3 linked regions of the Chroococcidiopsis sp. TS-821 genome follow. Each later gene encodes a partner of the first gene's protein in a complex. Links are inferred from orthologs where the notes say so. Each region holds a gene or a part of one and is shown on either strand. Other genes may lie near its edges.

Evidence for each region.
Region 2: the proteins of accB (region 1) and accD are in contact, whole or in part, in a solved structure (PDB 8UXZ), measured with the Escherichia coli proteins. The link is inferred for Chroococcidiopsis sp. TS-821 from one-to-one orthologs.
Region 3: the proteins of accB (region 1) and accC are in contact, whole or in part, in a solved structure (PDB 8UXZ), measured with the Escherichia coli proteins. The link is inferred for Chroococcidiopsis sp. TS-821 from one-to-one orthologs.

Annotation. Positions count from the first base shown.
Region 1 is NZ_MVDI01000001.1:1,479,363-1,489,701, reverse strand. What follows is about bases 5,026-7,929. They hold accB (acetyl-CoA carboxylase biotin carboxyl carrier protein), read right to left. Parts: upstream 6,799-7,929; coding sequence 6,253-6,798; downstream 5,026-6,252. Other genes in these bases: B1A85_RS06675 (peptidylprolyl isomerase), read left to right, coding at 7,777-7,929; efp (elongation factor P), read right to left, coding at 6,861-7,418; B1A85_RS06690 (helix-turn-helix transcriptional regulator), read right to left, coding at 5,837-6,187; B1A85_RS06695 (GerMN domain-containing protein), read left to right, coding at 5,056-5,664. Outside these bases: B1A85_RS06715 (proline--tRNA ligase), read left to right, coding at 1-974; B1A85_RS06710 (MgtC/SapB family protein), read right to left, coding at 1,062-1,763; mgtE (magnesium transporter), read right to left, coding at 2,017-3,390; B1A85_RS06700 (DUF2993 domain-containing protein), read left to right, coding at 4,161-4,952; more of B1A85_RS06675, read left to right, coding at 7,930-8,877; SMC-Scp complex subunit ScpB, read left to right, coding at 8,997-9,521; B1A85_RS06665 (DUF760 domain-containing protein), read left to right, coding at 9,636-9,983; B1A85_RS06660 (HhoA/HhoB/HtrA family serine endopeptidase), read right to left, coding at 10,009-10,339. UniProt on the Escherichia coli protein: This protein is a component of the acetyl coenzyme A carboxylase complex; first, biotin carboxylase catalyzes the carboxylation of the carrier protein and then the transcarboxylase transfers the carboxyl group to form malonyl-CoA.
Region 2 is NZ_MVDI01000013.1:20,747-31,073, reverse strand. What follows is about bases 7,407-10,327. They hold accD (acetyl-CoA carboxylase, carboxyltransferase subunit beta), read right to left. Parts: upstream 9,367-10,327; coding sequence 8,446-9,366; downstream 7,407-8,445. Other genes in these bases: B1A85_RS21215 (A24 family peptidase), read right to left, coding at 9,830-10,327; B1A85_RS21220 (putative signal transducing protein), read right to left, coding at 9,539-9,769; B1A85_RS21230 (translation initiation factor IF-2), read right to left, coding at 8,050-8,247; psbV (photosystem II cytochrome c-550), read right to left, coding at 7,407-7,892. In the rest of the region: B1A85_RS21270 (hypothetical protein), read right to left, coding at 1-763; B1A85_RS21265 (Rab family GTPase), read right to left, coding at 863-1,843; B1A85_RS21260 (hypothetical protein), read right to left, coding at 1,914-4,100; B1A85_RS21255 (rhomboid family intramembrane serine protease), read right to left, coding at 4,185-4,877; B1A85_RS21250 (rhomboid family intramembrane serine protease), read right to left, coding at 5,116-5,829; petE (plastocyanin), read right to left, coding at 6,195-6,614; photosystem II cytochrome PsbV2, read right to left, coding at 6,748-7,242; more of psbV, read right to left, coding at 7,401-7,406.
Region 3 is NZ_MVDI01000001.1:275,089-285,401, reverse strand. The notes cover bases 4,432-7,309. They hold accC (acetyl-CoA carboxylase biotin carboxylase subunit), read right to left. Parts: upstream 6,610-7,309; coding sequence 5,254-6,609; downstream 4,432-5,253. Other genes in these bases: ffh (signal recognition particle protein), read right to left, coding at 6,877-7,309; B1A85_RS01325 (YggT family protein), read left to right, coding at 4,855-5,148; psbX (photosystem II reaction center X protein), read right to left, coding at 4,432-4,533. In the rest of the region: B1A85_RS01350 (succinate dehydrogenase/fumarate reductase iron-sulfur subunit), read left to right, coding at 714-1,709; B1A85_RS01345 (TolB family protein), read right to left, coding at 1,799-2,308; B1A85_RS01340 (TolB family protein), read right to left, coding at 2,536-3,117; B1A85_RS01335 (Ycf66 family protein), read right to left, coding at 3,286-4,197; more of psbX, read right to left, coding at 4,414-4,431; more of ffh, read right to left, coding at 7,310-8,334; B1A85_RS01305 (hypothetical protein), read left to right, coding at 8,762-8,965; B1A85_RS01300 (amino acid ABC transporter ATP-binding protein), read right to left, coding at 9,222-10,004; B1A85_RS01295 (amino acid ABC transporter permease), read right to left, coding at 10,063-10,313. UniProt on the Escherichia coli protein: This protein is a component of the acetyl coenzyme A carboxylase complex; first, biotin carboxylase catalyzes the carboxylation of the carrier protein and then the transcarboxylase transfers the carboxyl group to form malonyl-CoA.

The sequences.
Region 1 (10,339 bases):
TTGTGAAAAATGTGTTGTATCAAGTTGTGTTCGATTGTGGGTTAACGCTACTAGTGATTGTTAGTATCCGAGGCGATCAAGACGTTAATGAAGTGAAGTTGCAAAATGAGATAACTCGCCTTGCTCCGCAGTATGGTGGAAAAACCGCGATCGCGCTCACTGTACCAGACGCAACAATGCAACAAAAATGGGCAGCAAAACCTTTACCGCTAGGATATATCGCCCCTGATATTGCGGATGACTACATTCGTACCGATAAACAAATACACCCGCAGTTTTTGCGGTTAGTTGATAAAACGGCTGTGGATTTGCGCAATTTTGCAACAGGAGCCAACGAATTAGGTTATCACGTCGTTGGAGCAAATTGGAACGAGCAATTTAAACTACCAGAAAATATTGTCGATGTGCGAAAAGCACGCGTCGGCGATCGCGCAATTCATAACCCCGAACAAACCTTACAAAGCGCTAGAGGTATCGAAATCGGACACATTTTTCAATTAGGAACAAAATACTCCGCAGCAATGGGAGCTACCTACACCAACGAACAAGGTGAAGAAGTTCCTTTAGTCATGGGTTGCTATGGTGTGGGAGTTTCGCGCTTGGCACAAGCTGCGGTTGAGCAATCTTATGACCAAGACGGTATTATATGGCCTGTAGCGATCGCGCCTTATCACGCGATTGTAACGATTCCAAACATCAATAATGCGCAACAAGTAGAAGTTGCCGAAAAGCTTTATCAACAACTAAATGCAGCAGGAATCGAGACGCTGCTTGACGATCGCGACGAACGCGCGGGCGTTAAGTTCAAAGATGCAGATCTTGTTGGGATTCCTTATCGCATTGTGACGGGACGATCGCTCGCTGAAGGTAAAGTTGAAGTTGTCGAACGCAAAAGCCGCAAATCACAAGACATCGCGATTGATGCAGTAGTTGCAACGCTGAAGCAGTGGATAGATACTGCACTTCACGGATAAAAAGCACTCTACAGCAATGGTCAATATGCTTAGGACATTCTGAAAGTTTTGAGTTATATGGAAAACAGTATTCTTCCTCTGCTAAACTTAGCCAAACTCTTGTTCAATAACTCGCCAACTCGCAGCAATGACTCCTGGTTCTAAACTTAATCGACTAATGATTTGCTCTAAAAGCTGATCGTCGCGGTTTTGAGTGAGCATTTCCGCTTCTACTTCAACGCGATCCGCCGCATCTTCTAAATCCTCACTACGCAATGAACGTAGCTTCATCGTGCTAGTACTGAGAGCTTGCAGCAACAATGCTCGTACGTGAGCTTCATCTTTGCTTCGGCACATTAAGGAACATTGATAGCACAGTTCTATCTCGCTTCCTTGTAGGGGTTCCTGGTTGATGCGATAGCCCAATGGACGTAGGAGAATGTTAGCAATTAAAACTGCAATCGAGCCAATCACTGCTTGAGTTATAAACCCTGCTCCTGCCAGCGAACCAATCGCCGCTGCACACCAAATTGTTGCTGCTGTATTCAATCCTCGAACGCTCAAACCTTCGCGTAAGATAACGCCACCTGCTAAAAAACCAATCCCAGACACAACTTGAGCTGCAATGCGCGTAGGGCTGGCTTCTCCAGGAATCAGAACAGAAAGCATCACAAATAAGGCTGCGCCGGTCGCCACCAAGGTATTAGTACGTAATCCTGCCATGCGCTGTCGCCACTGTCGTTCTAAACCAATTGCTGAACCTAAGAAAAAGGCAACTGCTAGGCGAACTGCAAAATCTGTCCACTCCATCATCTTTGCTTACATTGGTTAACGTCATTAGAGCTATGCATGTGAGTTGTCGTCTTCATCCTCAATTCCTCTTCTAAACTGAAAAGATTTGCAGGATGAGAACATGTCAGCTTGCGCGTAGGTAATCTATATCGTATTCGCATTCCACCTTCGCTTATAGGGAAGACTTGCAATTGCCACAGCACTTTGTTTCGCTCAGAAGTTTCAACCGCAGAGATTTTACCACTTGTTCCTCAAGCGCAGGTTATGTCGGCTAGTCAATACCTACAAGCCAGCCTACTAGAGTAAAGTAGATCCAAAGTCCAGTGAAGTCTTTGATTGTTGTTATAAACGGATCTGCTCCTGGTGCATGATCGAAGCCAAGTTTCAGCATGATCCAAGGTAAGATTGCACCAAGTACTGCGCCCAGCGCGATTACACAAAATAGCGAAATTGCCACAGCCGTTCCGAGTTGTGGAATACCATTTGGTAAACCTTGCCAGAAGTAGGCGATAATGCCTGCTACTAATCCCAAGATCGCACCCATTGATGCGCCAATTTGTAATTCGCGTAGCAGATAAGGCAAAAAACGATTGACATTAATGTGATTCCATGCTATTCCACGTGCAAACACGGTCGTAGATTGAGTTCCGACATTTCCTCCCATATCCATTACTAAAGGAATAAAAACTGCAGCTGCACTCACGGCTTCTAGTACTTCTTCAAAGCGTTCAATAACTCCACCGACTAGCATTCCACCAATCAAAGTGATAATTAAGAACAGAATTCGCAACTGAATTGCATACCAAGAAGAACCGCGGATCAGACGCTCGCTCCATACTTTGTCGCGACGCAATAAATTGCCTACTCCACCTTGGGCAAGTGCTGCATCTGTGGCTTCTTCTTCCACTAAATCAATAACATCATCAAAGGTGATATCACCGATGAGCCGTCCTTCGTTATCTACAACAGGAATTGCGGGTAGATCGTTGTCTTTGAGCAATTGCACGGCTTGTAAATCGCGATCGCTAGCTCTAATAGCAATATTGGTTCCTTCGAGCAAGTGACTGATAGTCTCTTCGGGAGAGGATTTGACTAACCGCACTGTACGAACAAAGCCACGATAGTAGCGATCGGCATCAACCACGAAGACGAGTGTCAGTTCATTGTCGTGTAATTCTGATTGGCGAACGATCGCTAGCAGTGATTGCACGGTAACACTGTCGCGGACAGCAAGATAGCGCAAGCTCATTAAGCGTCCAGCACTTCGTTCTGGATACCCTAGCAGTAAATTTACCCCTTCACGCGCCTGTGGACTGAGATTGGCAAGCAGACGTTTAGTAATCTTTGCCGGAAGTTCCTCAAACAACCGCACGCGATCGCCAGGATCTAATGCTTCTAGCAGACTCATCACTTCTGGAGTTTCCATCGCGCGAATTAGATCGGCTTGTTGTTCCGGACGAAGATATTCAAAAACAGCGATCGCTTTTTGTTTTTCCAATAGTCGAAAAGCGAGTACGCGCTTGTGCGGCTTAATTTCCATTATCGATTGCACTAATTCAGCTGCAGGTAGACGGTTGGCTTCTTTTTTGGCAGCTTCTAGGGCAAAAGGTTGTAATAAAAATTCGTTCAAAATATTGTGACGCATATTTATCTCCCTTTTTCTGCATGACTGATACCACTGAACTAAAATGTTTCAGTCGTCTTTTTAGCAGGATGTGTCTGAGAAACCTACTCAATTAACAGGTAGTTTCTCAGTTAGAGATATTGAAAATTAGATTTTTGCAGAACAGTCTTATGCAATCGCTAGCGCGATTTTTGCATATTTTTGCTCTGCGGATATTTAGATTAATTATTAGCTTTGAGTAATTTCATTAATGTGCTGTAATCTGTTTAGGGTTTACCTCCTTTCCCCGCAGCCGCCGCGTTTACTGGCGACCAGAGATGAACCCCTACTCTCTCGACCGTCCAGCAACTGCAGCAATAACTTTAGCTGGGACTACGTTTACCGAAATAAATTCTTGGAGTGTAGTGATACTACTACTACCAGGAACTTCCATCTTTTAATCTCCACAGATGATGAGGAAAAAGAAACAAGCTACAAATTTGTACTTTTAATTTGTAACTTGCTATTATTTCTAGGTTAAATGCAAAAAAATGGCGTGTCAACCTAAAAGATTTTTTAAACGCGTTAGCTGTAAAGTTATTCGTGACTTTCAATAACAAGCTAAGTCACGCTTAAAGCAAAGATAACTTTGGGTAATTCTTATTAGATAATCTTCCATGTTTTATCTAAAAAAATAACAAAAGTATATCTTACTACCCAATTGACTGAATTTGATGTAAGGTGAGCAATGCCCGTATGACGATAGCAAGACGCAAAATGAACAAGTTGAGCTACAGGAAATCACTCCTGTTATGGAACTGTTAACGATTCTTCTAGCAGGCTTGCTAGGATTGCTTTCACCGGTTGGCGGTGTTGTAGAACGCATTGCAGAAAACACTATTCGCTCTCAGTTCGCCCAAGTAGAAACACTGCGAGTCCGCGTTGATAATGTTCCAACGCATCAGTTGCTACAAGGTAAGATACAGCGCGTGCGAATTGCTGGGCGTGCGCTACAGCTAAAACAAAACATTCGTCTTGCTGTTTTAGAAGTAGAAACAGACGCAGTTGATTTTGATACCGCAAGTTTCAGTAGTAGACTTCAACTTCAGCAGCCATTGCAAGCAGGAATACGCTTGGTTTTAACCGAGCAAGATGTTAACCAGGCGCTACAATCTAACGCGATCGCTCGTCGATTACTGAATATCACAATTGGTGAACTTGGTAGAGGTACGCAACAGGTACAACAACTCAATTTCTCGCAGCCTCGGATACAATTCTTAGCAAATAATCGCATCCGTTTTCAGGTGGAACTGACACAAGATGACGTTGAACCATTGAGAATTACAGTAGAGTCAGGATTAGGTGTCGTTTCTGAAAGACAAATTCAGCTAATTTTACCTGTCGTTTTGGTTAACGAAGAGAAAGTCCCCGAGCAAGTTGTCAGTGCGATCGCCACAAATTTTTCGCAGCAGTTCGATTTGCGCAGTTTACAAAGTGCCGGAATTCAAGCCAGAATTTTACAATTGAATGTAAGTCCGCAAAAATTAGAAATTGCGGCTTTTATCCGCGTGGAAACATCTTCGCGCATATTGAAACAGCTATAGCCTGAATACAGTCACAGTGTTCATCTTCGATCCACTTTAATTTGAATTGTTTGCTGTTCTCCTGACACCACGACTAACCTTATTCTTTTGGAGGGTTTTTCCCATGACACAACAAAGAGCTAAACGCGTTCCTGCTGGTGTAATTGCTGGCATAGTAGCAGGTGTTCTAGTGGCAGGTGGTGCTGGCACTTGGTGGGCGTTTCGTTCGGCACAAATTCCCAACTCACAGCAGGCAATTACAACGCCTAGTTCACCATCAACGAATCCATCAATTCAGCCAGGGATTAATCAAACCGCACAAGTTTATTGGTTAAGAGATACTGGGACGAGTATCGAAGTCGTACCCACCTCGTTTACAGTCAATTCGGATCAGCCGAATGTTGTTTTGCAAACTGCGTTTGAGCAACTCTTAGCTGGACCGACAAACGATGCTGTTAGTAGCACGATTCCTCCAGGAACCAAACTACGCAGCGTTAGAGTTCAAAACGATGGAGTTCATGTTGATTTATCTTCAGAGTTCACGAGTGGCGGCGGTAGCGCTTCGATGAGCGGTCGTTTAGCACAAGTCGTTTATACAGCAACAACTCTCGATCCCAATGCCCAAGTGTGGATTGATGTCGAAGGTCAAAAACTAGAATATCTAGGTGGAGAAGGCATCGAGCTAAATCAACCTCTCACCAGACAAAGTTTCGATGAGAATTTTCAACTCTAAGTCGCGAGCGATATGAATGCTCGCGATCGGATAGTTGTTAAGGGTCATTAGTAGTTGGTTGTCATGTATTAGTCGTTAGCGAACAACTCGCTGCATCACAGTTAACTACTAATCACTCGTACCACTGGCAAAAATAGTTGCGATCAATAATTAATAGGCGATCGCTACTCATTTACTGATGATTGCTATTCAACACCCGAAAAGAATTCGCTTGTTGTTGAATGCGGTTGGCAAGGCGATTATATACTACGTTACACAATTCAAAGATCGTATCATCCTCTATGCGGTAATATGCCGAAGTTCCACAACTGCGGCGACTGAGAATTCCCGCTTGCCACATGATTTTTAGATGTTTAGAAACATTTGCTTGACTAGTTTGTGTTGCCTCTACCAATTCTTGCACGCATTTTTCACCATCGCTGAGCAAATGTAGTAGGCGCAGCCGCATCGGTTCGCCAAGAAGGCTAAAGTAATCAGCTACTTGTTGCACAACTTCTGGCGGCACAGGCTTCGCTGACTTCATCAAATTTAATCTAGAAGAACTGCTAAATTTTAGCAATAATTCCTCGATTGCAACAGCGTACAAGATCAATCTGGGCTGAGAAGCATCAATGTTTGTCCGTATTCAACAGGTTCGCCATTTTGGACGAGAATTTCTACGACTCGTCCAGAAACTTCAGCTTCAATTTCATTCATTAGCTTCATCGCCTCAATAATACAGACTATCTGACCGCTTCTGACGCGATCGCCCACGTCCACAAATGCAGGTTCGCCAGGAGCAGGAGCGCGGTAAAATGTTCCTACCATTGGAGAAATCACCTCCAGTAGTTTCTGGTCTTTAGGTGATGTAGGAGCTTGCCCAGCACTAAATCCACTCGTCGGCACGTCAGTTTTGCGCGCCACGTCTGATTGATTATCTGATGCAGCTACAGTTGTAGGTGTAGCGGCTGCAGGCGATTCTATACCTATTATTCCTCCTGCTGGCGAACCCGAACCAGAAAGCGGTGCATTACTGATGCCAACGGCTTTACGTATTGTTAATTCAAACTCGTCACTTTTGAGCGTAAGTTCCGCAATATCAGTTTGAGCAATAGTGGCTATAAGTTGCCGAAGTTCATTAAAATCAAGTGGCACAGTTTGTCTGACCCCATTTATTAGCTATTGGCTACGCGTGATGCGCAATGCGCTTGGCGCGTCTATTCTCGACCTAGATAGGTATCGTTACGCGTATCGATCCGGATACGTTCGCCTTGTGAAATAAATAAAGGCACCATCACAGTTGCGCCGGTTTCGACAATAGCAGGTTTCGTGCCACCTGTCGCGGTATCTCCACGCACTCCTGGATCGGTTTGGACAATTTCTAGCACAACAGAATTCGGCAATTCGACTTCAAGAACTTGATCGCCCCAACGAACGACATTGACTTCCATCCCATCTTTAAGATATTTAACGCGATCGCCTATTTGGTTAGCATTCAGCCTGCTTTCTTCATAGGTTTCCATATCCATAAAGACGAATTCGTCACCGTCCTTATAGGTATGCTGCATCGTCCTTTTCTCTAAATTAGCTTGGGGTACAGTTTCCCCTGCACGAAACGTTCGCTCGACAACGCTGCCACTTTGAACATTTTTTAGCTTAGTTCGAACAAATGCGGAACCTTTTCCTGGTTTGACGTGGAGAAACTCTACAACTCGCCATACGGAACCATCTAAGACTATCGTGACGCCAGGTCGAAAATCATTACTGGAAATCATGAAACAATATAGTGCAAGACAATCGGCATCTCATTGTACCTCTACAGCGTAGTGCTATAGAAGGGGTCGAAGCAGAAAAGGCGGAGGGAGCAGAGGAGCAAAGATACAGAGGAAGAAGAACATTGTCTATCTAACTCAAAACTCATGACTATTCACTAGCCACGCATCACTCACCCCTGATCGCGTCGTTTTTTAAATTTTGAACTAGGAAGTGAACGGCACTGTGGCAAGATTATGAATGAGTCGATACCTCGTCAATTGCAACTGTCAGGCAGACAAGCAATGGGTGAAGGGCAAACACAAATCCCAGGTAGCCCACTTGCCTAACGTTATATTCATGCCGCATCTGAGCTATCTCATGACAAATTTGAACTACTGGTGGAAAAAAAGCACCATACTACTGCTGCTAATCGCGATGTTTTTTGGTACAAGCGTTGCTGGGTGGACTCCTGCTAGCAATGCAGCGTTACCAGCTGGAAATGCGATCACTGATGGCAAAGCGCTATTACGCTACTCGTTGCCGATCGATAATCAAGCTGTGCGGGATCTACAAGCTAACTTAGAAGATATTGCTACCCAACTGCGGGCAAATCGGCGTTGGGGTGCGATTTCTAAAGATATTTCTCAAGCTTCTCGCGTCCTCAACTCGCGTCACGATGAACTGCTCAAAAGCATTCCTGACGAGCAAAAACCACAAGCAGAATCTCTGATCGATGAATTACAAGCTAGTATTAACGACTTGCGACAAGCAGCTGATTCGAAAGATAAGGAGCAACTTTGGATAGGACGAGCTAAAGCTCTGAATTTAGTCAGTACGCTTGAAGAGTTAATGGTACAAGAGTTTCCCTACGAGGTTCCCGCTGAGTACAGTAACTTACCACAACTCAAAGGTCGTGCCACTGTAGAAATGGAAACGAACAAGGGTAATCTGACGGTTGTTGTAGACGGCTATAGCGCTCCAGTTACTGCGGGTAATTTCGTCGATTTAGTCCAGCGAGGTTTTTATGATGGTTTAGAGTTTATTCGCGCCGAGGATTCTTATGTTCTCCAAACCGGAGATCCACCAGGACCAGAACAAGGATTTATCGACCCAAAAACAGGAAAATACCGCAGCATTCCTCTGGAAATTCTTGTGAAAGGCGATCCAGTTCCTACGTATGGCATCACCTTAGAGCAAGCGGGTCGCTATCGCGAAGAACCAGTTTTACCCTTTTCTGCCTATGGCGCTGTTGCCATGGCACGCCCAGAGTTTGATAACAATGGCGGTTCCTCACAATTTTTCTTCTTTTTGTTTGAACCTGAGCTGACTCCAGCTGGGCGCAATCTGTTAGATGGTCGCTATGCAGTGTTTGGCTATCTGATCGAAGGCAAAGAAGTGTTAGAACAACTCAAAGAAGGAGATAAAATTATCTCTGCCAAAGTTGTTCGCGGTGCAGAAAATTTAGTACAACCGCAATAAAACATAGGGAAACAAAGAGTAGAGGAAAAAATACTAAATGAATTCCATTCACCAACTACTAACCTCGCGCTCTTTGTCCCTACCCTAATCTCTAGCCCCTGACCTCTGACCTTTGGTGAATGCGTTTAGCAAATAAGATTGAAGCAATTTTATATCTTAAGGGTCAGCCACTCTCGATCGCGCAATTAGCTGAGTATGCCGGCTGCGATCGCCATACCGTTGAGGAAGGACTGATGGAACTCATCGATGACTATGCGCACCGCGACAGCGCTTTAGAGGTCGTCGAAACTAGCTCAGGTACCTACAGCTTACAACTGCGGTCGAGTTTTCAAGAACTCGTGCAAACACTGATTCCGGTCGAACTTGGTGTAGGAGCTTTGCGCACTTTGGCAGCGATCGCGCTGCGTCAGCCAATCGCTCAAACAGAACTCGTCAACTTGCGGGGATCAGGAGCTTATCAACACGTTCAGGAACTTGTAAAACTAGGTTTTGTGCGCAAGCGCCGGTCTGGAGACGGTCGCTCTTTTTTACTCGACGTTACCGATAAGTTTTACCAATATTTTCAACTCGAACAACTACCGCACGTGCTAAGCGTTGATAACGCCCAAGAAGCACCTCCGCCAGAAAAATCAACAAATGAGTGACTTTTGTCGATATATTCGTAATACTGCTGTATGGCGAGAACCACTCTTAGGCAAGAAGTGCTATCTATTACAATGAGTTACATTAGATATCAGCACTGCTAAACAGAACTGCCCATGGTCTTCGATCCTGATTTTTTCAGCGATGACTCTCACCAAGAGTCGCAAACGAATCCCCTATTAAACTATTTGCAACGTCAATCACCAGAGATTTTAGCGCACGTTGCTCGCTCGGTTAGTCCAGAAATAAAAGAAATCATTTCTCAGAATGTCCAAGGGTTAGTTGGTATGCTGCCTTCTGAGAATTTTAACGTGAAAATTTCTACAGACCGGGATAACTTAGCCGGATTGCTTGCCTCTGCAATGATGACAGGGTATTTTCTGCGTCAGATGGAACAGCGCATGCATCTTGACGACTTGGCGGATTCTGTGTCTTTGCCGCGCGATTCGAGTGGGGGACAATGAGCAAAAATTGCAGAAGTGGAAACTTCTAGCCAAGCTCGTCTACAGGAAAAGCTTCTGGCACTACTCGAACAGTTTCAATTTTGCCATTGCGGTTCACTTCTAAATTCAATACCGTTCCTACATCACTAGCTTCAACGCGCTCTTGAACTTCAGATGCTTTGCGAATCTGTCTACCATCAATCTTTTGAATGATATCACCTTCGCGTAGACCAGCACGATACGAGGGAGATTTTCTAATGACGCGCACGATCAATACACCCTGTTCTTGCTGTATCTTGAGATTCGTTTCCTGATTAACTTCTTCTTTAGTAGCTGGGGTGAGGTCGATCATTTGAATCCCCAAAAAAGGATGTTCA
Region 2 (10,327 bases), on another replicon or contig:
CAATGACAAATAAAAGTAGAATTGCGATCGCGATGCCTGCGAGTAATAAAATGAGTAAAACTAAGTGATTGTTTTTCTGATTTTTCGAGTGACTGCTCGTAATTGTTTTTTCGGACGTGGAACTTTTTTTATAAGGGTCTTTCCATCCTCCTGTTTGTACGAGATTAGATAACCCCCGCCACACTCCGGCTGCCATTAAAGTTGATTCGGATTTAATACCTGTGACAACAAGTAAGGGCGCATTTTCTTTTGGTAAATTGTGTTGTTCGAGTTCGTAAGCAAGTTCGTCGCGTTGCTGTTTTGAATTTTTGCCAAGTTTTTTATCTAAATTGGCGGGAAAGTTGCGTACGCTAATAACTTCTTCAATTGCTAAATGACTTAAGGCATCGAAGTTGACTTGAAAACCGTTGTTACTACCAAAAGTTACGGCATTGTCAATTTCTGCTCTTAAATTTTCTCGCAGTTCATCGCGTAAAGCACACGCTGCGATCGCGCGTAGTTTTTTTTCATTTGCTTCTGTATCTTCTCCTACCCAAGCCACAGAATTTCGGATTGTACGTCCTTGAAAATCTTTTCTTTCGCTTGATTCTAAGCTGGTGATGAGTAGGAGGAGTGTGCTATCAAACCGCGCTAAAATTACTGACGGTGATTCGCTTTGAATTAAGTCATTGATACGATTTTTTTTGAGAATATTTGGTACTTCGGGTTGCCAGCAATAATCATCGTCTGGAGGAACACCGCGACTTTGGATGTAGATATTCATAGTTCATAATATTTAATGTGTAAATAGTAATCTTGTTGAAACGAACCAACGAACCACAAAGACACAAAGGATAAGAGATAGGGAGAGATTTTGGAGGTTTTAGCTAATTTTTAATAAGTCTTCTCCTTGAAGTAAGGCGAAGCCATTGTTTGTTTTACACTCACTGGCAAATTGACTAACGGCTTGCTTGAGATGATAGTCTCTTCCTAGCCAATCGCGGAGGAAACTAAATATTCCCCAACTACGCGATCGCGTGTCGATATGCAACTTTAAGATAAACCGCAATAAGTATCTTAGTGGTTGTTCGCTATTTTGTGGATTATACACGGCGTCGTGGCTAATTTTACGAAAGCGAAAATGTGGTGTACTATTGTTTGTATCAATTCTGGAAAAAACGACGCTACCGACTGTTTGTACCGGAGTCACCACCGCAGCAACTTTAGGAAGTAGATTGGCTGAGTTAAATAAGTCGATAAGTTTGCTATATCCTTCTCTGACGCGTTGCAAAAGTTCTTTAGCGGACGCTTCGCTTTGGAGATATTTTTCACATTTTACGGGCGCAAAGATGACTAATCGCGGTGAATCTAAATCTTGATACGCTGTTTTGAATAAATCTGTCATTTGCTGTGGACGATTAATAAATTCATGCCATTTACCGTTTTGTTCCATCAATGCTGGTGCATCAATTGCAATGAGAACCGCGACACAATCAGTCAGTAAACTCTTGACAAATTGTCTTTTTTCTGGTGTGGCTTTTGCTGCATGATAGCCACCAGGATAATCTTGAAAATGTAATTGTAAAGAAGGTTTTTGACCTTTTTGCCCTAAACCAAAGATAAACGATCGCAACTCTTCCGGTTCGCCTTCGGTTCCTTGAATTCCCCCAGTTGCTTCAAAATCGTCGAGTAAAGTTTTTAGTTCCACTAACCTTTCTTGTAGAATCGCCGAACTCTCTTCATCAGGTGTAAGTTGTAAATTCGTTTTCCCAATATTACTTTCGAATTGCTCATAAATTGCGGTCAGTAAAGTCGTCTTACCCACCCCACTAGGACCCAACATCGTAATTTTAATTTCGTGCATCAACCCTCATCTTTCCTCTATATACCTACACCCAATAATCGCAACATCGTGCCCTCTATCCGCCCCGAATCTAACCCAAAAACTGCATCGCATTCGATTGATTCGCCGCCGTAGCGCGCGCGATCGCATCAAACCATTCCCGTCGCAGTCGCGTGCGATCGCCTAAAGCCATAAACTCCGCTTGCCAAACTTCCGCCCTTGCTTCTTCTAAAAAGATCCGCCATTCTGATTTTGCCCCTTCTGCGCGAAGAATGCGATCGACAAACTCTTCCACGATTGCAAACGCTGCTAAACTAGGTTCGCTGAGTAAGTCTTCTAACGCCGTCTCGCAGCCATACACCGCTTCTGCATGAAGTGTTTTTAGGTTAGATAAAATTTCTTTTGCCGAAGGCGATTTAGAAAGTTGCAACGTTGTTTCATCGGGTGTTAATCCATCCAAATGCTTGCGAATTCGATGTTGAATCAACCCGCGATAGGAAATCTCAAACTCTGCTAAGATTTCAAATCCCAGTTTCAACGTTGGTAAAGTATCGGGTAGTTGCTGCGCAATTTCTTGTAAAAATTCCACACCTGTTGCCGAAGTTATACCGCCTAACCGCGCTTGATGGATTAACACATCAGCAACTTGTGACTTTACTCGCGTTAGCGATCGCTGTAAACCAACATCCAAAGCTAAAAAATGCTGCGATAGATGCGCGCGAATTTCGTGCATATACTGGTAGTAAGCATTCGGATAACCACCGGTGCGATCGCGTCGTTTTTCAATTTGCTCGATACTCGGAATTCCGGTATCCTGACGACACGCAGCAATTGCGGTGGCGACTTGTTGTTTAAAATCGCTATTTTGTTCGTTGCGTTGTGCTTTGAGATGTCGTAGCAGTGCTTCTAAACCACTTGTTAGTTCATTCCATAATTGCTCAAACAATTCGACGAATAAAGGAAACCAATTCTCACCGACTGCTAGGGCTAAAGCTTTGTTGGCTTTTTCTAGCTCTATATTTACTGTATTCTGAAGTTGCAGTAATCGCTCTTGGCAAGAGGTCGCATACTTCTCATCTAAAGTTGTAATATGCGTTGCCAGATAGTCGAGAATTTGGTCTAAAACTTGGTTTGCCGCCGCAGGATCGGCACAATTTGCGATCGCACAATCGACTACTTTGATGTGTTTTTCGGCTAATGTGTCGGCTAAGTCTTTGCAGTTGTTGAAGTTATCGCCGTTTTTCGAGTCAGCAGCGGTGCGATTTAGCACCATAAACGACCACAATTCGAGTGGTAAGTCAACTAATGCCGCGCGTGCAGTATCATACAACCGGACATCAACATCCGCCCAGTAGTCACCGGAGGATTTTGGCATCCGTACAAACAATACCACATCGACATCGTTTCCTAAGGTTTTGACAAGTCTTTCTGCATCGCCAACGCCAGTATCGCCTAATCCTGGCATATCAACTAAGGCAATTTGTCCAACATCTGCGTGCGGAAAGCTACAGACGATTTTCACTTCCCGAACTGCAAGATAGTTGAAAAACACGCGCTGACCATCGGTTGTATCTTGCGCGACGTATTCGCGAATTTCTTCTCTGGGTATTTTACGCGGCGAAGGCGATCGCAGTAAGTGACGGTATTTGTCGATATTGGCGTGATACCTGCCTAAATGTTCGTACATTGCCCCTGGTTCAGCATATCCAGGTAGTTCGCGCGGTAATGGTGGTAGCGGTTTACTTGTAAACTCTGTAAGTGTAATTGGTTTTGCGCCTAAACGTAGCTGTTCGTAATAAGGCGCGATGACTTCCTCCAAAAACGAGCGCTCTGAATGAAACCACACTTCTCCGTAAATATCGCTACTCGGATTGTGATGAATTGTACTGCGTACTCCTGTACAATGTTGGCGATCGCCATCCGGAATCTCAGCGGCGGTCAATCCTGTTAAACTTTGCAGGAATCGACTTTTTCCTTGGCGGGCGCGTCCTACTACGCCAATATTGAGTGTATTGCGCGCAAAACGTTGCTGAAGTTGCGCTAGCGATCGCAATTCTATGGCAATGTTATTCTGTATTGACGCTAAATCAATTTCTTGCAACCGTCCGTAGCTACTCTCATCATCTACTTGCGCGAGAATGTGTTGGCGATGCGCTTCGAGATTTCGTAGTGCTTGCGAAAGCGTTGCTAAATTTGCTGCTGTTGTTGCAATTTTATCTGCCAAAGGACGGCGTTTTTCGACAATGCTGGCAATTTGCTGTGTGCGATTTGCGTTCATTTGCTCGTATTATCTGAAGGCAATTGCAAAGGATTTCCTGTCGTGAATGGTTAGCAGGGTAAGGCACATCCCTTACCCCTTTACCTAATCGCGCCGCATTAAACCCAACATCGGACCTAAAATTGCGCCAAATACGAAACCACCAGCGTGCGCCCAGTAGGCAACACCGCCGCCTTCCATTCCTATGTTAGTGCGTGCAGGTAAGCTTGCTATACCGTAGAATGCTTGCTGAACGAACCAAAATCCTAAAAAGAAATACGCCGGAATGCGGAATGTTGTGATGAAAAACCCGATAGGAACGAGAGTTAATACTTGAGCTTTAGGATAGCGGAGAATGTATGCGCCCATGACTCCAGCGATCGCGCCACTCGCACCTACCATCGGAGTCGTAGAATTTTGGGAAAAAAACCACTGTGCTAATGCCGCTAAAACACCACAACTGAGGTAGAAAATCAGATATTTGATATGACCTAAACGATCTTCAATATTGTTACCAAACACCCACAAAAAGAGCATATTGCCGCCTAAATGCAGCAGACCGCCGTGCAAAAATTGCGATGTAATGAGCGTCAACCATTCGGGAATGCCCTGATCGACAGGAACAGGACAGGTTGATGAGAGTTGACACGGTACAACTGCTGCGCGATTGAAAAATGCTTGTAGTTCTTGCGGTGACAGCGTAGCTTGATATAAGAAAATGAATATATTTGCGCCAACTAGCGCATAGGTTACATAGGGAGTGATCGATGTTGGGTTATTATCTCGCAGTGGTACCACAGATTTGCTTCCTATTCATCAAATACAAATGCTAATGTATCGTCTGCTGCTTTACCACCACTAATTATTCATGATAGCTAAAAGCTAAATCCTTTATTGCTGGCATGCAATCTTTAAGCAGTTACCAGCGTGTTTTTTCTTGAAATGAACGGTAATAAAGGCTAAGTTTTAAATCTATATTTTTTGCCCCATTTGATGCAGAAGTAAAAGGAAAGTGTTTTCCCTTTACATTCTGTGCTTAGAGATATTCTTGCTGCGAATCGTCTTTAAATAAGCCTAAGAGTGGACCTAAAATCGCACCGAAGACGAAACCACCAGCGTGCGCCCAGTAGGCAATTCCACCGCTTTCCATACCAATATTAGTACGAGCTTCTAAGCTCGCAAAGCCATACGCAGCTTGCTGGAGAAACCAAAAACCGAGAAAGTAAAACGCGGGAAGTCGCACTGCCGGAAAGTAAAATCCTAAGGGAATGAGCGTTAACACCTCAGCCGTGGGGAAGCGAATAATGTATGCACCCATCACGCCTGCGATCGCGCCACTTGCACCCAACGAAGGAATTGACGAACCTTGCGAGAAGAACCACTGCGCTAAGCCTGCTAAAACGCCGCAAGTTAGGTAGAAGAACAAAAACTTAAAATGTCCCAAACGGTCTTCGACATTATTGCCAAAAATCCACAAAAACAGCATATTTCCTCCTAGATGCAAAAGCCCACCGTGGAGGAATTGCGATGTGATTAAAGTCGCCCACTCTGGTACAGGTTGATTTACGGGAATTCCGGCAAAGCTAGCAGATAGTTCGCGCGGGACAATTGCCGCTAAATGGAAAAAGGCATCAAGTTGCTGTGGTGATAGACTTGCTTCATATAAGAAGGCTAGAACGTTAGCCGCAATTAGCCCGTAGGTAACGTAAGGCGTAATTGACGTGGGATTATTATCTCGAATAGGAACCATGCGTTTTGTTGTGCGAAACTGGCAACCACAATAACCAATTTTTAACTTTATATCTTCTAACTAGTGGATGGATTTAGCAACGAGTTGGTGTGAAAGTGTATTGAAAGAGTGTTATTGCTGAGTAACTATACCAACTTCAGCCTCTTAAATCCACGCCAGTTGCTACCACGGGATAATACTGCCAAAGGCGCACTAGGGTGTATTTAGGGGATACGTACGCGGTAGCCCAAAACTGGGAGAAGAGCCACTCTATGCTATTCAACAATCAAAATGCCCCAAGAGTTGATGTTGTGGCTCTTGAGGCATTGATATGAAGTTATCTCGTGCGAAATTAATTTATACCACGCAACTCGCAAGTAGCACGATTAGCCTTCAACAGTGATGGTGCCAATCATACCAGCACCGCGGTGGGGTTCGCAGTAGTAGGTGTAATCGCCTGCAGGTGCATCTTCTGGGAAGGTGGTTTTAACTTGTTGACCTGGTGTCATGAGCAACTGCTTGTGAGACAGACTTTTTGCTAAATCTGCACTCTTAGTGGGATTCTTGGCTGCATCGAAGACAACGTTATGGGGAGGTACTTTGTTGTTTATCCATTCAATTGTGTCACCAGGTTTAATTGTTAGTTTTGCTGGATCGAAAACTAACATTCCTTTATCTGAACCTAGTTTAACTTGGTAAGTTTCGGCCGCTGCTGTAGGAGCAAAGAACGCAAAGCTACCGACAACGAGTACGAGTGCTAATACAACTGTACCGAAGCGCCGCAAAGTTGCAGCAATAAATTTCATAGTTTTCTCCAAAGAGGTTTATCGTCGCTATTTAATTTTAAATAAAAACAAACACCAAGTACGACAAGTTGTCATAGATACATTTTTTCTTATAAAAAATCAAAAAACGCACTGGATGTGACACAAAAATGCCTTAGAACTCTTCTGCACCCCATCCTTTAGCCTTTTGTGCTGCTGTAAGAACAAACGCGGCTAAGCTTTCTATTTCCTCTTGTGACATCCAGGATTCAGGTACTTGGCGACACCAGTATGTTTCTTCCGAGCCATCGTAGGTCATTGGCTGTCGGAGAAAGGCGACAAGATTATTCACATTATCTCTGGGAGGGTTGGCTCCTTTTAGCTTATTCAGTGCTAGTGAGGTTTGGGGATCTGGGAGTGTTGCGCCGCCTACGTGACAGTTTAGGCAGTTGTTCTCAAAAAGTACTTTGCCTTGTGATATTTCTTCGAGGGAAAACTCGCGGGTAGTGCCTTGTTCGTCAACTTCTAAGGCAATTGGTTCAGTAAGACGCAAATAGCGCGCGAGATAAGGGTCAACAGCAGCAAGAGCGGGAGAAGTAATCTGTAGGAATAGAACGACAACGATAGACCAAATTATAATTACACGGCGCACGCAGCTTGTACTTAACATTTATTTAAATTGAAACGCGATTACGGTAGGGTGAATGGCTAGAAATTGAGATACTCGTGAGAAAAATTGCAGTTAATCTAAATAACAGAAAAGCAATTAGCTCTTAGCTTTGCTTTGGTTAGCTAATGGCTAAAAGCTAATCGCTTGTTGACAAGAGTTTAGTAGTAAATCTTGCCGCCGCCCCAGCGATCGCCGACAATTTTGGGCTGGAGCAGAATATGACCTGCGATCGCCACTAAGTCATCCTCGGTAAGATTCCGCATTGCTGGGTAAATATCCGCACTCTTGGTGCTAGGGTGTAACTCTGCAATTTCTTCTTCACCGTCATAGGTAGTGGGGTTGTGCATGTAATCCACAAGTCCCTCAATATTATTGCGGGGTGGGGTTGCCAAAGCAAGTGTTTCGGGGTCTAGCCCTACGTTTTGGTTTGTCTTAGTGACACCTCCAACGTGACACTGCGCGCAAGCAAAGTTAAATAAGCGTTTCCCTTCTTGGACTTGTTTGAGGCTCAGCACCATGGTATCGCCTTGGTCATTCAGCGGTACTGTTCGCACAGCTTCGCTTAGTTCCACTGCGGCTGCCTTGCCGACAATGACACCAAATGTCAGCAATATAGTAGCCACCGCAAGCCCGATCAATCTTTTAAACATTGTTTCCTCTTAAAAATTTCGACCTCAACACAGCTTTATAAGCGATAGCTTAATCTCTTCCTCATCACATTTCATTTGAGTTGTGATGGCGCTTGCCAGTTACGGGCTTTGCACCTGAAGATACGCGACACTCGTACAAGGAAGTTCTGACGCAATATCATGTAGAAGTCTCTGTTTGAGAATCTGTCTCTTTCTCCTTAATGTGGGAGATAATTGCTTTGGCATCTTCTAAGGGCAGACGAGTCTTAGACGACTTGTAAGCAATACCCAGTTGCTCGCACAAAGAAAACACTTCTTCTACTGTGAGGTTGTAGTCCGCTGCTAATTCTGCAATGGACACATCTGCAAAACCCATAATGAATGATTGTTAAGTGACTGTTAGAGATTAAGCTGCTCTAATATCAATATCATGTCACTGAGCAATTTGTTTACTTTTGATAAGAATCTGAGTTTTTCCAGCAGGGAAGCCGAGGCGTGTTGAGTTATTAAGATTCTTTTAATAAATGCCTTTGGCACGCTACGCGAACATAACTCATCACTCATCACTAGCCACTCATCCTTCTCTCGCCGTTAACGCAATTGCTTCTAGTTGCAATATCTGGTGATGCGTAGGGGCGACGGGTTGGTGCAGGTCGATTAGCTGTGCTAGCGTTTTTTTCAGTTGAGTTCTCGGCACGATCGCATCGACAAAGCCGTGCTGCAATAAATCTTCTGCAGTTTGAAACTCTTCTGGTAACTTTTCGCGTAACGTTTGTTCGATAACGCGGCGACCAGCAAATCCGATCGTTGCTTTGGGTTCGGCGATGATGATATCGCCCAACATGGCAAAGCTGGCAGTGACTCCACCGGTTGTTGGATTTGTCAAAACAGGAATGTATAAAAGTCGAGCTTCGCGATGGCATTCTAAGGCAGCGGAAATTTTTGCCATTTGCATGAGGCTGAGCATTCCCTCTTGCATTCTTGCTCCACCCGATGCACAAACAATAATTACGGGATAGCGCTTTTGGGTGGCGCGTTCGATTAAGCGCGTAATTTTTTCGCCGACAACCGAACCCATACTACCGCCCATAAATCGGAAGTCCATCACTGCCAAAGCGACAGGCAATTTATCGAGTTGCCCGAAACCTGTTTGGACAGCATCGACTAACCCAGTTTTTTCCTGCGTTTCGCGGAGGCGATCGCTATACGCTTTGCGATCGCGAAATTGTAGCGGATCGGTTGGGCCGATCGACTCATCGAGTGGTTGCCAGGTATTCGCGTCGATCAATTGTCGGATGCGTTCGTTGCTATCTACCCGTACGTGATGTCCACACTCTGGGCAGACCATTTGATTAGCTCGCAGGTCTTTGGTATACGCCAAAACTCCACAAGCCGCACATTTACTCCACAACCCATCAGCAATGTCACGCTCTTGGCGTTCCTGGCTAATAGGACCAGACTTTCGCCGATTTGCAAACCAATCAAACAGAGACATTAAACTTTGCCATATTTTGAGTAGCAATATTTATATTAATCAAGTCAGGAGCCGCTTGGAAATAAACTCCTATAATTTTTAGTTTTGGATGGTGTGGCGAGGGGTAGGAAGCAAGAAGGCAGAGGGTGAAAACTCAGATAATTGCCTAACCCCAAAAATCTTGGTATTCCAACTATTCGCTAGACGATGTATCATCGTCCTCGGCTTCAATCGGGCTGAGTAAAAGTAGCGCTGCCCATCGATCTTGAGCGTGGACTTGTAACGCAGCTGGGCTACCGCTGCCAAAATATGACGCTATTCCCAAGTCAACTACCCGCGCAGGAATATCGTGCGCCGTTAACAATTGACACATTAACTCAGCTTCCCAGCGCCTGCTTGTGGTTCTTAGCGTGATCCATGACACACAGAGATTTTAGCAGAACTGAGGCAGTCGGAGAGAGTACAGGACGCAGAGGAGAATAAATTAAATTGCCGGAAAGATTAACCGGAAATAGGCAGCGAGAATCGCATCGCCACTGAAGAGGGCAATGACTGCACCTAGCGCGAGAAAGGGACCAAAAGGCATTTTCTGCCGTCTAGAGAGGATACCTAAGGCGATCGCCCCGCCACCTATAAATGCGCCAATAGCACACGCTAGAAACCCCGCTAACAAGAGATATTTCCACCCTAACCATGCGCCCAACATTGCAGCTAATTTAGCATCTCCTGCGCCCATTGCTGCTTGTCCTAGTGCTAGCGAACCGAATAGCGCGATCGCATCAAACATCCAGATTCCTAACACTGCGCCAACGACACGCGACATGAACTGATACGCGACCCCCTCGACAGGGGCTTGTACGATTAAACTGGCGATGACGCCAAAGAGCAAACCGACAACTAATCCTGATTTTGTCAAGCGATCTGGTAGCGTCATTGTATCAAGGTCGATCAGTGATAATGCCAATAGCCAACTGCAAAATAT
Region 3 (10,313 bases), 1.2 Mb from region 1 along the record:
TGGTTTCGTTGTCTTTTACAACAATCACATTATAAAAAATATATCCTCTTCTCTCTACTTTTTGGCAAAATGATCTGGGAATATTTACATCTTATCCTTTGTTAATTATATTTGCATACAATTTTTATTTTAGTGACAAAGCATTGAGGTAATGAGTAAAGTTTTTTGCAATTCCTAAAATTTTTTATTCTGCCAGTGAGGCAACCATCGATTACTGAGATAAAAGCTTAAACTGAGATGGCTCTTCTTCGGTTTTTTTCGTCTGTATGGCAAATAACAGGTAGCAGTTTACTGATTTAGCTGCAAGGTACTCAATCCTAGCGAGCATATTGTGTCAAGCCCAGACACATAATTCTTAAGACATATTTTTGCAACGTTGCAGTTTGTCATTGACAAATTATGACAAACCAACCACTTAACCTTAGTGATACCAACTGAAAAATATAGTTATCACGAATCACAATTCTCCCTTCTCCTTCTGTACGTACCTCTATGCATCTCTTTATCTCAACCTTAAAGCAAAACACTATTAGATAGGTAGAAGGGCTGAGCTAACTAGAGTTCCAAGATTGGTTTTAAACTAGAAGTAACGCCCAATTTACCCATTAAATACCAGCGTGTCGCAAGTAAACGCCAGAAATCCTAGCAAGTAAATGCTAGGTAAGCTCGTTAATTTTAGAGATACGCAGAAAAATTTGTAAGGCTTTGTAAAGATGCAAGTTATTTTTAAAGTTATTCGACAAAAAGAAAATTCTCCGCCCCAAGCCCAGACATACCAATTGGAAGTTGAACCAGGTAATACAATTTTGGATTGCCTAAATCGCATTAAATGGGAACAAGACGGAAGTTTAGCATTTCGGAAAAATTGTCGCAATACGATTTGTGGCAGTTGTGCAATGCGGATTAACGGACGTTCTGCTTTAGCGTGTAAGGAAAACGTTGGAAGTGAAATTCAAAGATTACAAAGTATTGAGGGTCGTCATGGAGCAACTCCAGAAATTATTCTAGCGCCGTTAGGAAATATGCCAGTCATTAAAGACCTAGTGGTAGATATGACAAGTTTTTGGAATCACTTAGAGGCAGTAGAACCTTATATCAGTACGAGCGCTAGAAAAATACCAGAACGCGAATTTTTACAAACTCCACAAGAGCGATCGCGCCTCGATCAAACGGGTAATTGTATTATGTGTGGCGCCTGCTATTCCGAATGCAATGCGCGGGAAATTAATCCAGATTTCGTCGGTCCGCACGCGCTTGCCAAAGCTTACCGCATGGTCGCAGATTCGCGCGATACTCAAACTGAAACGCGCTTGGAAAAATATAATATTGGTACTCAAGGTGTATGGGGCTGTACGCGCTGTTTTTACTGCAATAGTGTGTGTCCGATGGATGTTGCACCTTTGGATCAAATTAGCAAAATCAAACAAGAAATCTTAGCGAACAAAGAAGTACCAGATAGTATCCCGATTCGTCACCGCAAAGGATTAATTGAACTGGTAAAACAAGGCGGCTGGATTAACGAGCCGAAGTTTGTGCTTCAGGTGGTTGGCGATTACTTTCGCGATCTCAAAGGTTTATTACGAATTACACCGCTTGGTTTCAAAATGCTCATTCGCGGTAAATTCCCACTTCATTTTGAACCATCGACAGGTACCGAAGAAGTGCGATCGCTGATTGAATCAGTACAGCAAAAGAGGGGTGAGAAGTGAGAAGGTAGTGGTTAGTGGCTCTAGTGACTAGGGGGTAGTGAAAAGATGCATTCTCATGCTTCCTCTGCTTCTGTGCTTCCCATCTCTTTTTATTGTGGCTCAGTTGGGATATTAATTGGTTTTCCGGTGCGATCGTAAATAAGAATATCCCACTGTCCGTTAGCACTGGATTCAAAGGCAATTCGATTGCCATCAGCGCTAATTGTCGGGTTACGGACTTCGGCTTGCAAGTTAGTTGTCAAGTTCCTTAACTGGCGAGTTTCGCGATCGTACAAAAAGATGCCAGACTTTCCTTGACGATTGCTAGCAAATACAATGTACCGACCATCTTCAGATATAGCAGGACTTGAGGCGATCGCATCAAACGAATTTAATCCTGGTAAGTCAACTAATTTGCGGCTAACCATGTCAAATAAATAAATATCTTGACGCCCGAAGCGATCTGAACTAAAGACGATGTATCTTCCAGAGACGCGCGGGGTGAGTTCAGCTGCAGGGCTATTCAGGCTTCTTCCACTTGGCTCTGAGGGGAAGCTTAGCAAGCGGGCGGAGCTTCCATAACTACTCAATACTATTAAAATTAACGTCAGCGCTAGGATGGTTGCTAGTAGAGTAACGAAGCGTTTCACAAATGAATGATAAAAAGCTAAGGTTTAGAAGTGCTTGACTAGGGTTTGCAGCAAGACAAGCCTGAATGCGATTGCGCGTGCATTCGCAACGAGAACCACAAGAGTTACTTGCATCGACTGCGAGCAAAGTATGCCTTACTCCCTCAGGTCTCTTAGCTTAGTATGTAAAAGTACAATTTGTTTAGGTAACCTTGACTTTAGTCGGAAGACGTCTGTAATTTATGCTCCTCAATAGGAACGCCATCAGGAATATCTAACTCAATCCTAGAACCTCGATCGAGGACTTCGATATCCCACTGACCATTAATACTACTTTCAACTGCGATGTAGCGACCATCAGGACTAATGCTAGGATTGCGAATCCATCCTTGATACCATCTGCTGAGAAATTGTCGCTGTTGAGTTACGCGATCGTAGAGGACTAAACTCGGTCTTCCTTGGTCATTAATAATACAGACAATGTAGCGTCCTGTATAGCTAATGCTGGGGCTTTCGGCAATAACTTCAGGGCGGTCTTGTAAGCCTGGTAAAGGTAGCAAAACCTGCGCTTGTAAGTCATATAAGAGGAGATGACGACTACCATCACGATTTGAAACAAAAGCGACGTAGCGACCATCGCCACTCAATGCTGGTTGTTCGTCAGTATATCGGCTGTTCAAACTAGCGGGAATGCTGGGGCGATCGAGAGGAGTACACGCGATCGCAAAAAGCAATAACCCCGAACCCAGACAAAGATTAATCCAGTGCCGAAGTCCCCATTTTGCTAAAAATTTTCTCACCTCAAGTCTACTGCAATGCCCCTACCCAAGTTGACATTCAGAATTTTATTATTTTTCAGGGACAACTTGACCATACTTGTTTGCAGCACTATCAATTAGCAACTACCATTAGCGCTAATAGCTAATTGATAAGTATAGCCCTATGACTTGAGTTTGACCTATAAATTTCTAAGGTTCGTCAAACCTGACTGGATTATCAAAGTCACTATCTGAGGCATCAACGGGCTTGTAATCTACATAATCGGTTGGCGTTGCTTCAATATCGTCCTCTCTTCTTCGAGACGTACCTTGCGCAGGCGCAGGACGGCGTTTTCTGGTCGTCGGTCGAGCTACTGTATTCGAGCTATCCTTGTCTTCCCACGAAGAGTCACTACTTCTTGTAGGACGTGAGGGTCTACTCGTGCTGCTGCTACCGACATCATCCCAGCTACTATCTGATTTGGGATATCCCCACTCATCAACTTCTGGGCGCTCAACGCTTGAACGGCTTGTTGGACTTGTCGGACGAGGAGAACGACGACGCTTTGTTGGTCTATCTGCAGGTGCTAAGCGCTCAGAACTACTAGCGCGATTCGAGTACCGACGCCGAGGCTCGTCATCGTAATCATCGGTAGAATTACGCCGGAGTTCGTCTTCATATTCGGTAGTTCTTGCTGGGCGCGTTTCTTTTGTGCCCTGAATTCTTCTTCTGGGATTAATTGTAGGGCGTTCTTCGTAAAGTGGCTCAAGCTCGTCTAACTCGGCTTGATACTCATAAACGGGGCTAACTGGTCTTTCTTCATCCACAATTCGCGTGTTGCGTTTTGCTTGTTCAGTTGCAACACCCCGCAATCGGACACTTTCAACCGCAAAGAAGATTGCTGAACCCGTGAGTAATAATTGACCAAATTGCAAAATTGGGTCTAATCGCCAGCCTTGAAATAAAAGAATAAAACCGCACAATAGCCCGACAGCCGCGAAAAAAATGTCGTGGTCTCGCGATAGCTCTGGACGCACTGAGCGCAGAAAATATAGACCTGCACCAGCTACAGCTAAGACGATGCCCAGGATACTCGCTGAATTTAGTCCAAAGTTAACCATTTCTATTCTCTCAAGTATGTCTTATCCTAACGAGTCCAGCCAAAAATCACCATAGGGATCTGGGCATTGTTTTTGTTGCATACTGCCAATCGATATTAATTAAATCTGTGCTTCTATGCAACTTATCTACTCGCTTCTACTCGCTACACATCTATGACACAACTACAGCACGCGTTACTGAATTTGTGGGGAGTCATTGCGACTCCCTTAAATCTATTATGAACGCTGGATTTTATCCTTTTGACTAATAAAAATCAAACCTACTGTTGCTGGAATAACAACAATTAAAAGTCCAGCCAGCAAACTATAAAAGAAATTCATTAACGACGGTGTCATAGATTCGCAACCTTTTTGCACACTTCGATCTTAATTTTAATCTTCTGTTACACCATTGAGAAGTTCATCGCATACTGTTTTATGTCTTAGATTAACGCACTGCCTTGACAAGTAAGAATGAGCTGCAGTGGAAATAGTTGTATTAACTGCGATTTTTCTACGCGCCGCCAGTAAGCCTTTTTTAGTTAAAATACAAAATATTTACAAAATTTAAAATAAAGTATGTCATTCTTGGTCATTCTTGATTGAGTACTTCTTTCATAGTTAGATACTTTTGCACCCTAGCAGTCAATTTCTGAGTCGTTTCGCCGTTAAACCAATATGAGCGCTGTTACTCTAACGAATTGGATTCTTGGTTCTATATTGGGACTGATGATCTTGTTATTTCTCTTTCGCATCGTTCTGACGTGGTATCCACAAGTCGATCTCAAACGCTTTCCTTTTAACGTCATTGCTGTAACCACTGAACCCTTTTTAGCGCCTTTGCGTAAGTTAGTACCACCAATCGGCGGAGTCGATATTACTCCTGTGATTTGGCTAGGGATTGTCAGCTTACTGCGCGAGCTACTGTTAGGTCAACAAGGATTACTCACAATGGCAACGCGTTTGCACTGATAAAGAGGGATGAGGCGCGAGTGAATAGTGGCTAGGCGTGAGTTTTGATTTTTGGAAAGAATTTTCCTGACTCAACTCTGCGCTAGAAATCCTGACCCTTGACCTCTAATTTCCCCGCGAGAACATGACATGTTCGACAAAGTTCGTATAAACGTCACCTTGTAAAAATTCTGGTGTTTCTAGGATTCTTTGATGGAAGTTAATTGTTGTGGGCAAACCAGTTAGAGCACATTCGCGTAAAGCACGTTTCATTCGTCTGATCGCGCTGGCACGATCTGGTCCCCAAACGATTAATTTGGCAATTAAGGAGTCGTAGTAGGGAGGAATTTGATAATCGGTGTAAACGTGGGAATCCATGCGCACGCCGGGACCACCTGGCGGTAAGTAGCCGCTGATCCGACCTGGAGACGGGCGAAAGTCATGGTCGGGGTCTTCAGCATTAATGCGACATTCGATCGCGTGACCGCGCAGAACAACTTGGTCTTGAGTCAACTGCAGTTTTTCCCCTTGGGCGATGCGAATTTGCTCAGCCACCAAGTCCAGTCCAGTAATCATTTCGGTAACTGGATGCTCGACTTGAATCCGCGTATTCATTTCCATGAAATAAAATTCGCCGTTGGGAGCAAGGAGAAATTCCACCGTTCCCGCACCCACATAATCAATTGACTTCGCAGCTTTAACTGCAGCTTCTCCCATTTTTTCGCGGAGTTCAGGAGTGAGTGCGGGGCTAGGTGCTTCTTCTAATAATTTTTGGTGACGGCGTTGAATCGAACAATCGCGTTCGCCAAGGTGAATGACGTTGCCGTAGCTATCTGCGAGAATTTGAAATTCGATATGACGCGGACGTTCGATAAATTTTTCCAGGTATAAGCCAGGATTACCAAAAGCAGCTTCTGCTTCGCCTTGAGCGGCTAAAAAGAGTTTAGTGATTTCACTGTCGTCGCGGACAAGACGCATGCCACGTCCGCCTCCCCCTGCTGTTGCTTTGACGATTACCGGATAGCCAATTTGACGCGCGATCGCACTTGCTTCGAGTTCGTCTTTGAGTAATCCATCGCTACCAGGGACAATCGGTACGCCGGCGCGAATCATCGTTTCTTTCGCTGTTGATTTATCGCCCATAGCGCGAATTGCTTCGGGTGAGGGACCAATAAATGTAATTTGATGATCCGCACAAATCTCTGCAAATCGGGCATTTTCGGCTAAAAATCCGTACCCAGGGTGAATCGCCGTCGCATTGCGCGTTAAAGCTGCGGCGATAATGCGGGGAATATTGAGATAACTTTTGCTACTCGGAGCCTCGCCGATGCATACCGCCTCATCTGCTAGTTGGACGTGGAGGGAATCGCGATCGACGGTCGAATGAACCGCAACGGTCGCAATTCCCATTTCTTCACAAGCACGGATGATCCGCAGGGCAATTTCTCCCCGATTGGCGATGAGTATTTTAGAAAAGTGCATTTGCCAGCAACACCAACAGCTAGAATAATTGCTCTCGCTAACTCCTAGAACTTCTTTATAGCGGCAGTGCGATCGCGTAGCTTCAGCATACAGTAAATCTGCAACGAAATTGCGCGTAATCTGCTACTATCTATAATTAGTCGCAAGCGGATGTGGTGGAACTGGTAGACACGCACGTTTGAGGGGCGTGTGGCTTACGCCTTGCGAGTTCGAGTCTCGCCATCCGCATTAACAGTTTTGAATTGCAGAACGTTTTATAACTCACCCCTAAAGAGTTCCAAACCCTTTTTTCTTCTTTTCCTTTTTCTTCTTCTTGGCTGTACCACCGCCACTGTAGCCGCGCCAGCCAGGGGCTGAGGGACGATTACCAGCGGCAGCGAGAGGATTACCCATACCGCCACCGAACATTCCAGGCATTCCAGGGAACCCGCCTTGCGTCATTTGTTGCATCAGCGATCGCATTTTCTGAAAATCGCCCACTAACTTACTCACATCGGCTTCTTTGTAACCCGAACCATTGGCAATCCGTTTTCTGCGACTTGGAGAACTGGCGAGTAGATCGGGATCGCGGCGTTCTTGCGCGGTCATTGAATTAATCATTGCTTCGGCGCGCTTTAGCTGTGTTTCGCCTTGCTTGAGTTGATCTTCCGATAACTTATTCATGCCTGGAATCAGCTTCATGATGCCGCCCAGCGAACCCATATTTTTCAGCAGCCGCATCTGCTTGAGGAAGTCGGTAAAGTCAAATTTTGCTGCCATAATTTTTTCTTGCATCTTGGCAGCATCTGCAAGATCGATTTCCTCCTGCGCTTTTTCAACCAGCGTCAAGACATCTCCCATTCCCAGAATTCGCGACGCCATGCGATCGGGGTAGAACGGTTGAAGTGCTTCTACTTTTTCTCCAACACCAACAAACTTAATCGGTTGACCAGAAATCCGACGTACTGATAGCGCTGCGCCACCTCGACTATCGCCGTCCAGTTTCGTCAGAATTGCCCCTGTAATTCCAATTTGCTCGTGGAAGGTTCGCGTCAAATTCGCCGCTTCTTGCCCTGTCATGGCGTCTACAACAAGTAGAACTTCATGGGGTTGCACCGTTTCTTTAATTTGGGCTAACTCTGCCATCATGTCTTGGTCAATTTGTAAGCGACCAGCTGTATCAATAATGACGGTGTCTACTCCTTCGGCTTTTGCGCGTTCGACGCCTTGACGTGCAATTTCCACAGGGTTAGCATCACTTCCCATTTCAAACACGGGTACTTCTATTTGCTTACCTAGCGTCACTAACTGGTCAATCGCCGCAGGACGATAAACGTCGGTAGCTACCATCATGCAACTGCGATCTAACTTGCGTAGGTGTAATGCTAATTTAGCTGTCGCCGTCGTTTTTCCAGTTCCCTGTAAACCAGCCATCAGGACAATTGTTGGTGGCTGATCTGCTTGTGCTAGGGGAACGTTCGTTTCCCCCATGACTTGCACAAGTTCCTCATATACAATTTTGATGAACTGCTGATCGGGTCGTACTCCTGCAATCACCTCAGCACCTTGTGCATGAGATTCGACTTCAGCAATAAAGTCTTTGACTACCTGTAAATTAACGTCTGCTTCCAACAGTGCGCGACGTACTTCTCGCAGCGCATCTTGAATGTTGGACTGGGTAATTTTGTCTTGACCCCGCAGTTTTTTCCAGGCAGACTCTAAACGGTCAGCAAGTGCATCAAACATAATTCGTCAAAATCCGTTCGTCTATAAAAAGTATTGTGTCAGCTAATTTGCTTGTCTACTTACTACGTTAAATGCTTAGCTATCACTAAAGCTATTAGCGAGCATTGCCAAGACTAGAGAACTGCTTTCAGTAAGCTTTTTTGTCGCTTGCTTCTGCATCTGCATCAATGTCCAAATCTTGACTTTGCTGCCATCTCCTCAATTCAGCGGCTTCTGCGTGCCTTAGTAGTGGTGTATGCACTTCGTCGGAAGCTTAGAAGGAGTCAGTCATACAAAGCCGGTTTGTTGCGATCGCATCTTCAAACTTGCAGGAAAATTGTAAATTTTTGTTAAAGTAGGGTATTTTGTATTTTTAGCTACAGAATTATCTGATATAGTAAAATTGTAAAGCAAAAACGCAAACAAATTATTTAAAGAGGAAGCCAGTATGTCTACTCAAGATCAAGCCCGTGCCTTAATGATGCGTCATCATCACCTCATCAGAAATCGTCAGCAAGCGATGCTGAATCGTGCCGCATCTGAGATGGGTCTAGACGGAGCCGAATATCTTGACTATATTCAAGACATTCAAGGTAAAGTAAATCCCAGCTTCCGCAACACATACGACCGCAGTTCAGCGACGATGAGCTAAAGATTAATACCAAATTTTGCGACAATCTCAAACTATTCAACGCAACTAACTCATTTAATTGCTTGAGAATTTTACTTCTTAGTCGAGCGAGCAATAGAAAAATAAACTAAATATATTAATCACCGTTTGCCTTGCAGCAAATTATCTTCAACTCTGGCAAGGCAAAATTACCGAAGAGTTATTCATCTTTACATTTGGGCTTTCTTCAATCGTTGAAGAAATGCCCATTTTTTATTGTTGATGAATAAATGCTTAATTACAAAATCTGAGATAAAAACTTGCGCGTGCGTTCTTCTTTCGGATTTTGGAAGAATTCTTGGGGTGTAGCTTCTTCGACAATAACACCGCTATCCATCAAGACGATGCGATCGGCAACTTCGCGGGCAAAACCAACTTCGTGAGTAACGACCACCATCGTCATTCCCGAACGTGCCAGCGATCGCATCACATCTAATACTTCTCTTACCATTTCTGGATCGAGGGCGGATGTTGGTTCGTCAAAGAGCATAATTTTTGGTTGCATTGCCAAAGCGCGGGCGATTGCGACTCGTTGTTGTTGACCGCCAGAAAGTTGACCAGGATACTTATGCGCTTGTCCTAAGATTCCAACTCTTTCGAGTAGCTGCATCGCAACTTCTTCGGCTCTTTTTTTTGGCCAGCGGCGTACCCAAATCGGGGCTAAAGTGACGTTATTGAGTACCGTAAGATGGGGAAACAAATTGAATTGTTGAAACACCATCCCGACTTCTTTACGAATTGCATCGATGTTGCGTAAGTCGTGGGATAGTTCAATGCCATCAATTTCAATTCTGCCTTGTTGGTATTCTTCTAAAGCATTGAACGTGCGAATAAACGTTGATTTTCCTGAACCAGATGGACCCATAACGACAACAACTTCACCTCGGTGAACATTAAGACTGACACCGCGTAGAACGTGAAATTTGTTGCTGGCGTACCACTTATGGACATTCTGAGCGATAATTGCAGGTTTTTGTGGCGAAGAAGAATCTGTTTGTGTTGTAATAGTCTGCTGCGTCATTGTTTTGTTTTTCCTTAGATGGTGTTAGGTCATAGGTAATAGGTAATTGGAATTGCTGCTACCGCTGACCAACATTCAACTTGCGTTCGAGATTGCGGCTAGCTTGCGACATTCCATAGCAGAAGATCCAGTAGATTAAACCGATGAATAAGTAAACTTCGGCGTAGCGTCCGATAAATTCTGGTTGTGCCAAGATCGAACGGGCGATTCCAGTAAGTTCGAGTAAGCCAAAGAGTGCAAGGAGCGAAGTATCTTTAAATAAGCTGATGAACTGACCAACAATTGCGGGAATCACGGCTTTTAGGGCTT